Regions from separate parts of the Kitasatospora sp. NPDC056273 genome, predicted to be linked through region 2. Evidence: predicted binding sites of a transcription regulator. Region 2 holds the regulator's gene; the other holds the start of a gene.
The links. The regulator HrcA, encoded in region 2, represses chaperone genes, less so after heat shock. The targets are predictions, from matches to a motif close to TTNGCACTCNGNNNNNCNGAGTGCNAA.

Region 1 (3,410 bases), on a different contig from region 2:
GATCTGCGAGCAGCTCGGCTGGCGGCTACCGGAGCAGATCGTGATCCCGATCGCCTCGGGCTCGCAGCTGACGAAGATCGACAAGGGGCTCCAGGAGCTGATCAGGCTCGGCCTGGTCGAGGACCGGCCGTACAAGGTCTTCGGCGCCCAGGCGGAGGGCTGCTCGCCGGTGTCGGCCGCGTTCAAGGCCGGCCGGGACGTGATCAAGCCGGTGAAGCCGGACACCATCGCCAAGTCGCTGGCGATCGGCAACCCGGCCGACGGCCCGTACGTGCTGGACATCGCCCGCCGTACCGGTGGCGCCGTGGAGGACGTCACGGACGCCGAGGTTGTGGCGGCGATCCGGCTGCTGGCGCGGACCGAGGGGATCTTCGCCGAGACCGCGGGCGGGGTGACCGTCGGCGTGCTGAAGAAGCTGGTCGAGACCGGGCAGCTGGACCCGGCCAAGGAGACCGTCGCGATCAACACCGGCGACGGGCTGAAGACCCTGGACGCCGTCTCCGATTCCGGGATGACCGCCGTCATCCGCCCGACGCTGGACTCGTTCCGCGCCGCCGGCCTCGTGTCCGCCTGAACCACCCGATAGGCCCCGCCCCCGCTAGGAGAGTCATGAGCGCCACCGTCCGCATCCCCACCATCCTGCGCACCTACACCGACGGCGCCGCCGAGGTGACCGCCGAGGGTGCCACCCTGGCCGAGGTCGTCGCCGACCTGGAGAAGAACCACGCGGGCATCGCGGCCCGCATCCTGGACGACACCGGCAAGCTGCGCCGCTTCGTGAACGTCTACGTGAACGACGACGACGTGCGCTTCGCCGAGGGTCTGGCGACCGAGATCAAGGACGGCGCCAGCGTCTCGATCATCCCGGCGGTGGCCGGCGGCTGCTGAGCCGACAAAGCAGAACCCGCGGTCGCCCGCGCGTACGGAAATCCGTTCTCCGTATGCGCGGGCGACCGCTCGCATTCCGGCGGGAATATTTCCGGGTCGAGTCGGAGTAGAGTGTGGCTCGGCTGGGAACAGGGTTTCCCTTTCGGCCCCCGCAGTGCTCGGCCCGGGGGCGTCCGGCCGCCGGGGGCGGACCGTGAAACATGTCAGGCAGATGTCAGAATTCGCGCGGGCATTTGAGTAATTCGTCCGCTATGTCCGGCGTGGAATGCCGAGATTATTCCGATTCGATCCGTCCTGTCCCTTGACGCCTTGGCGGAATTACCGGCGGTTGGCCCTGTTGCAGAGGGCGTCGATCCGGATACATTCAGCGGCGGTCGACGCAATCACCCGCTCACCGGAGGCCGCCCGGCGTTCCGCGCGGATGGTTGCGGCGTGCACGGCTGCGCCCAGGGGGGGTTCCCCGGGCCGGCCTTCAACCAACCCGGGCCCGCGACCTGCGGGCACGTGAAGGGCCAGCACAGCACTAGGGGAGTTCGGAATGGCTCAGGGCACCGTCAAGTGGTTCAACGCGGAGAAGGGCTACGGCTTCATCGCGGTCGACGGTGGTGCGGACGTCTTCGTCCACTACAGCGCGATCCAGATGGACGGCTACCGCACCCTCGAGGAGGGCCAGCGGGTCGAGTTCGAGATCTCCCAGGGACAGAAGGGCCCGCAGGCGGACATGGTCCGCGCGGCGGTCTGACCCCTTCCGACTCCAGGAGCTCGGCGCGGCCCTACGGCTGGTGACCACTCGCTTCTCGACGGGCCCGTGCGACGCGTGTCGTACGGGCCCGTCGGCGTTCCCCGACGCGGCTCCGCAGGGGCTCGGGCGGGGCTCCGGCGACGGCTCGCGGATCGTCGATTGGGCTTGCACTCGACCACCCGGAGTGCTAATCATTGGCGTTAGCACTCACAGCGTGAGAGTGACAGCGGACCGGGTCGGTGAGGCCCCCGGGAGCGGTAGGGGAATGGACCCCCGCACACCAGGGCCGTCCGTCGCGGGCACCCCTTGGTCCGAGCAGTCGACCGTGTCCCGGAGGACCACTTCAGATGGCCAAGATCATCGCCTTTGATGAGGAAGCTCGCCGCGGCCTTGAGCGTGGCATGAACCAGCTCGCCGACGCCGTGAAGGTCACGCTCGGCCCCAAGGGCCGCAACGTCGTGCTGGAGAAGAAGTGGGGCGCCCCCACGATCACCAACGACGGTGTCTCCATCGCCAAGGAGATCGAGCTCGAGGACCCGTACGAGAAGATCGGTGCGGAGCTCGTCAAGGAGGTCGCCAAGAAGACGGACGACGTCGCGGGTGACGGCACCACCACCGCCACCGTGCTCGCCCAGGCCCTGGTTCGCGAGGGTCTGCGCAACGTCGCCGCCGGCGCCAACCCGATGGCCCTGAAGCGCGGCATCGAGAAGGCCGTCGCGGCCGTCTCCGACCAGCTGCTGGCCCAGGCCAAGGACGTGGAGACCAAGGAGCAGATCGCCTCCACCGCCTCCATCTCCGCCGCTGACACCCAGATCGGCGAGCTCATCGCCGAGGCCATGGACAAGGTCGGCAAGGAAGGCGTCATCACCGTCGAGGAGAGCAACACCTTCGGTCTGGAGCTCGAGCTCACCGAGGGCATGCGCTTCGACAAGGGCTACATCTCCGCCTACTTCGCCACCGACCTGGAGCGGATGGAGGCGACGTTCGAGGACCCGTACATCCTCATCGCCAACTCCAAGATCGGCTCGGTCAAGGACCTGCTCCCGCTGCTGGAGAAGGTCATGCAGAGCGGCAAGCCGCTGGTCATCATCGCCGAGGACGTCGAGGGCGAGGCCCTGTCGACCCTGGTCGTGAACAAGATCCGTGGCACCTTCAAGTCCGTCGCCGTCAAGGCCCCGGGCTTCGGTGACCGCCGCAAGGCCATGCTCGGCGACATCGCCATCCTCACCGGTGGCACCGTGATCTCCGAGGAGGTCGGCCTCAAGCTGGAGAACGCCGGCATCGACCTGCTGGGCACCGCCCGCAAGGTGGTCATCACCAAGGACGAGACCACCATCGTCGACGGTGGCGGCGACAGCGAGCAGGTCGCGGGCCGCGTGAACCAGATCCGCGCCGAGATCGAGAACAGCGACTCGGACTACGACCGCGAGAAGCTCCAGGAGCGCCTCGCCAAGCTGGCCGGCGGCGTGGCCGTCATCAAGGCCGGCGCGGCCACCGAGGTGGAGCTCAAGGAGCGCAAGCACCGCATCGAGGACGCCGTCCGCAACGCCAAGGCCGCCGTCGAGGAGGGCATCGTCGCCGGTGGTGGCGTCGCCCTGCTGCAGGCCGGTGTCGCCTTCGACAAGCTGGAGCTGGAGGGCGACGAGGCCACCGGTGCCAACATCGTCAAGGTCGCGCTGGAGGCCCCGATCAAGCAGATCGCGACCAACGCCGGCCTGGAGGGTGGCGTCGTGGTGGAGAAGGTGCGCAACCTCCCCGCCGGTCACGGCCTGAACGCGGC
Region 2 (3,410 bases):
CCTCTTTCGTGCGGAAGTGGGACGGACACGCGAAAGGGGTGCCGGGGTCATTGCCCCCCCGGCACCCCTCCGCGGACGGCTACCGGCCGTTGAAGGCGTCCTTCAGCCGGGAGAAGAGGCCCTGCTGGCCCGGCGCGAACTGGCCGGACGGCCGCTCCTCGCCGCGCAGCACCGCGAGGCGGCGCAGCAGCTCCTCCTGCTCGGGGTCGAGCTTGCTGGGCGTCTTCACCTCGACGTGCACTATCAGGTCGCCCCGGCCGCCGCCGCGCAGGTGGGTGATGCCCCGGCCGTGCAGCGGGATCGACTGGCCGGACTGGGTGCCGGGCCGGATGTCGACCTCCTCCAGGCCGTCCAGGGTCTGCAGCGGCACCTGGGTGCCGAGCGCGGCCGCCGTCATCGGGATGGTGACGGTGCAGTGCAGGTCGTCCCCGCGCCGCTGGAAGATCGTGTGGGTGGTCTCGGCGATCTCGACGTACAGGTCGCCGGCCGGGCCGCCGCCGGGGCCGACCTCGCCCTCGCCGGCCAGCTGGATCCGGGTGCCGTTGTCGACACCGGCCGGGATCTTGACGGTCAGCGTGCGGCGGGCGCGCACCCGGCCGTCGCCGGCGCACTCCGGGCACGGGGTCGGCACGACGGTGCCGAAGCCCTGGCACTGCGGGCAGGGGCGGGAGGTCATGACCTGGCCCAGGAAGGACCGGGTGACCTGGGAGACCTCGCCCTTGCCGCGGCACATGTCACAGGTCTGCGCCGAGGTGCCGGGGGCCGCGCCCTCGCCGCTGCACGTGGTGCAGGTGACGGCGGTGTCGACCTGGAGCTCCTTGGTGGTGCCGAAAGCGGCCTCCTCCAGGGTGATCTCCAGCCGGATCATGGCGTCCTGGCCCCGGCGGGTGCGCGAGCGCGGGCCGCGCTGGCCGGCCGCGGCGCCGAAGAAGGCGTCCATGATGTCGGAGAAGCCGAAGCCCGCCGCGCCGGCGCCGAAACCGCCCGCGCCGCCGCCCGGGGACAGCGGGTCCCCGCCGAGGTCGTAGACCTGGCGCTTCTGCGGATCGGAGAGCACCTCGTAAGCGGCGTTGATCTCCTTGAACCGCTCCTGCGTCTTCGGGTCCGGGTTGACGTCCGGGTGCAGTTCGCGCGCCAGGCGCCGGAACGCCTTCTTGATCTCGTCCTGCCCCGCATCCCGTCGGACGCCGAGTACCGCGTAGTAGTCCGTGGCCACCAAATGCTCCGCTTGTTCCGCCTGTAGTAGTGCTGCGACTGGTCACCGCCGTCGGATTTCCGACGGCGGCCTTTGCTAGGACTCGGCCAGGATCTGGCCCACGTACCGCGCCACCGCTCGCACCGCCCCCATTGTGCCCGGGTAGTCCATCCGGGTCGGACCGATCACACCCAGTTTCGCCACGCTCTCGTCGCCCGAACCGTAGCCGACCGAGACGATGGACGTGGAAGTCAGCCCCTCGTAGGTGTTCTCCCGCCCGATCCGGACCGTCATCGCGGCGTCCGCGGTCTCACCCAGGAGGCGGAGCAGGACGACCTGCTCCTCCAGGGCCTCCAGCACCGGCTGGATGCTGAGCGGGAAGTCGTGCCCGAAGCGGGTCAGGTTGGCCGTGCCGGCCAGCATGATCCGCTCCTCGTTCTGCTCGGCGAGCGTCTCGAACAGGGTCGCCAGGACCGTGCTGACGGTCGGCCGCTCGGCCGGTTCGAACTGCGCCGGCAGCTCCTCCAGCAGCCCCGGGACCTCCGGGAGGCGCCGGCCGGCGGCCCTCGCGTTGATCCGGGCCCGCAGGTCCGCCAGCACCGTCTCGCCGACCGGGCCCGGGCAGTCGACCATCCGCTGCTCGACCCGGCCGGTGTTGGTGATCAGCACCAGCATCACCTTGGCCGGGGCCAGCGCCACCAGCTCGATGTGCCGGACGGTGGAGCGCGTCAGCGAGGGGTACTGCACCACCGCGACCTGCCGGGTCAGCTGGGCGAGCAGCCGCACGGTGCGCGCGACCACGTCGTCCAGGTCGACCGCGCCGTCCAGGAAGTGCCGGATGGCCCGGCGCTCGGGGGCGCTCATCGGCTTGATCTCGGCGAGCTTGTCGACGAAGAGGCGGTACCCCTTGTCGGTCGGGATGCGGCCGGCGCTGGTGTGCGGCTGGTGGATGTAGCCCTCCTCCTCCAGCGCCGCCATGTCGTTGCGGACGGTCGCCGGCGAGACCCCGAGGTTGTGCCGTTCCACCAGGGCCTTGGAGCCGACCGGCTCCTCGGTGCCCACGTAGTCCTGCACGATCGCGCGGAGCACGGCGAGCTTGCGTTCGTCCAGCTGGCGGACCTCACCGGCCATGGGGCACGCACCTCCGTCTTCGCACGTTGTCCGACTGTGTCCCTTGCTGCTGCGGGCCGCTCCGAAGACCCTTGCCCTGGCACTCTGAACACGCGAGTGCCAAAACCGTACCTGCCAGTGTAAGGCCCGGGTCCTACGGCAGGAACGGCCGGACCGGGGTGATCCTCCCCGCAGTTCCGCTCACGGCCCGCGGGGCCCCGGCGGTTCGATCCTCCCGGCGCCGGGGTGGTGCCGGGAGGCCGTCCGGGTGGCAGCATCGAAAGCGACGGCGAATGGAGGAGCAAGCGATGTCGAGCTCGGGCCAGCACACCCGTTTCGCGCCGGACCGCGGCCTGACCGGCCGCATGGTCGCGACGATGTTCGTGATCGGGCTGCTGTACGTCGGTTTCACCGGCCTGCTGATCGCGCTGCTGCGCGGCGCCTGGCCACTGATCGTCCTGATCTCCGGCGGGCTGTTCGTGGCCCAGTTCTGGTTCAGCGACAAGATCACCGAACGGGCGATGGGCGCCCGCCAGGTGTCCCCGGAACAGTTCCCCCAGCTGCACGGCACCATCGACCGGCTCTGCGCCCTGGCCGACATGCCCAAACCCCGCGTGGCGGTCGCCGACAACGACATGCCGAACGCCTTCGCCACCGGCCGCAACCCGCAGAACGCGGTGGTCTGCGTGACCACCGGGCTGCTGCGCCGGCTGGAGCCCGAGGAACTGGAGGGCGTCCTCGCGCACGAGCTGTCGCACGTCGCCCACCGGGACGTCGCGGTGATGACGATCGCCGGCTTCCTCGGCGTCCTCGCCGGGGCGATGACCCGGATCGCGATGTACGGCGGGTTCATGGGCGGCGGGCGCAACAACAACGACCAGAACGCGGCCGTCCTGGCGCTGATCATCCCGCTGGTGTCGGTCGTCGTCTACGCGATCAGCTTCCTGCTCACCCGGCTGCTGTCCCGCTACCGCGAACTCGCCGCCGACCGGGCCGCCGCCCAGCTCACCGGACACCCCAGCGCCCTCGCCTCGGCGCTCACCAAGGTGACCGGGCAGATCGCGGCCATCCCCAGCAAGGACCTGCGCCAGGCCCAGCCGTACAA

Region 1: a site for HrcA is predicted at 1,795-1,821, ahead of groL (chaperonin GroEL). Genes of this name have one in related genera too.

What each region holds. Positions count from the first base shown of each region.
Region 1 covers NZ_JBHJSJ010000038.1:8,398-11,807, forward strand. The annotation lists gene thrC (threonine synthase) at 1-574, shown strand, start outside; gene ACFCY1_RS28035 (MoaD/ThiS family protein) at 610-888, shown strand; gene ACFCY1_RS28040 (cold-shock protein) at 1,427-1,630, shown strand; gene groL (chaperonin GroEL) at 1,978-3,410, shown strand, end outside.
Region 2 covers NZ_JBHJSJ010000037.1:9,100-12,509, reverse strand. The annotation lists gene dnaJ (molecular chaperone DnaJ) at 80-1,216, opposite strand; gene hrcA (heat-inducible transcriptional repressor HrcA) at 1,292-2,326, opposite strand; gene htpX (zinc metalloprotease HtpX) at 2,614-3,410, shown strand, end outside.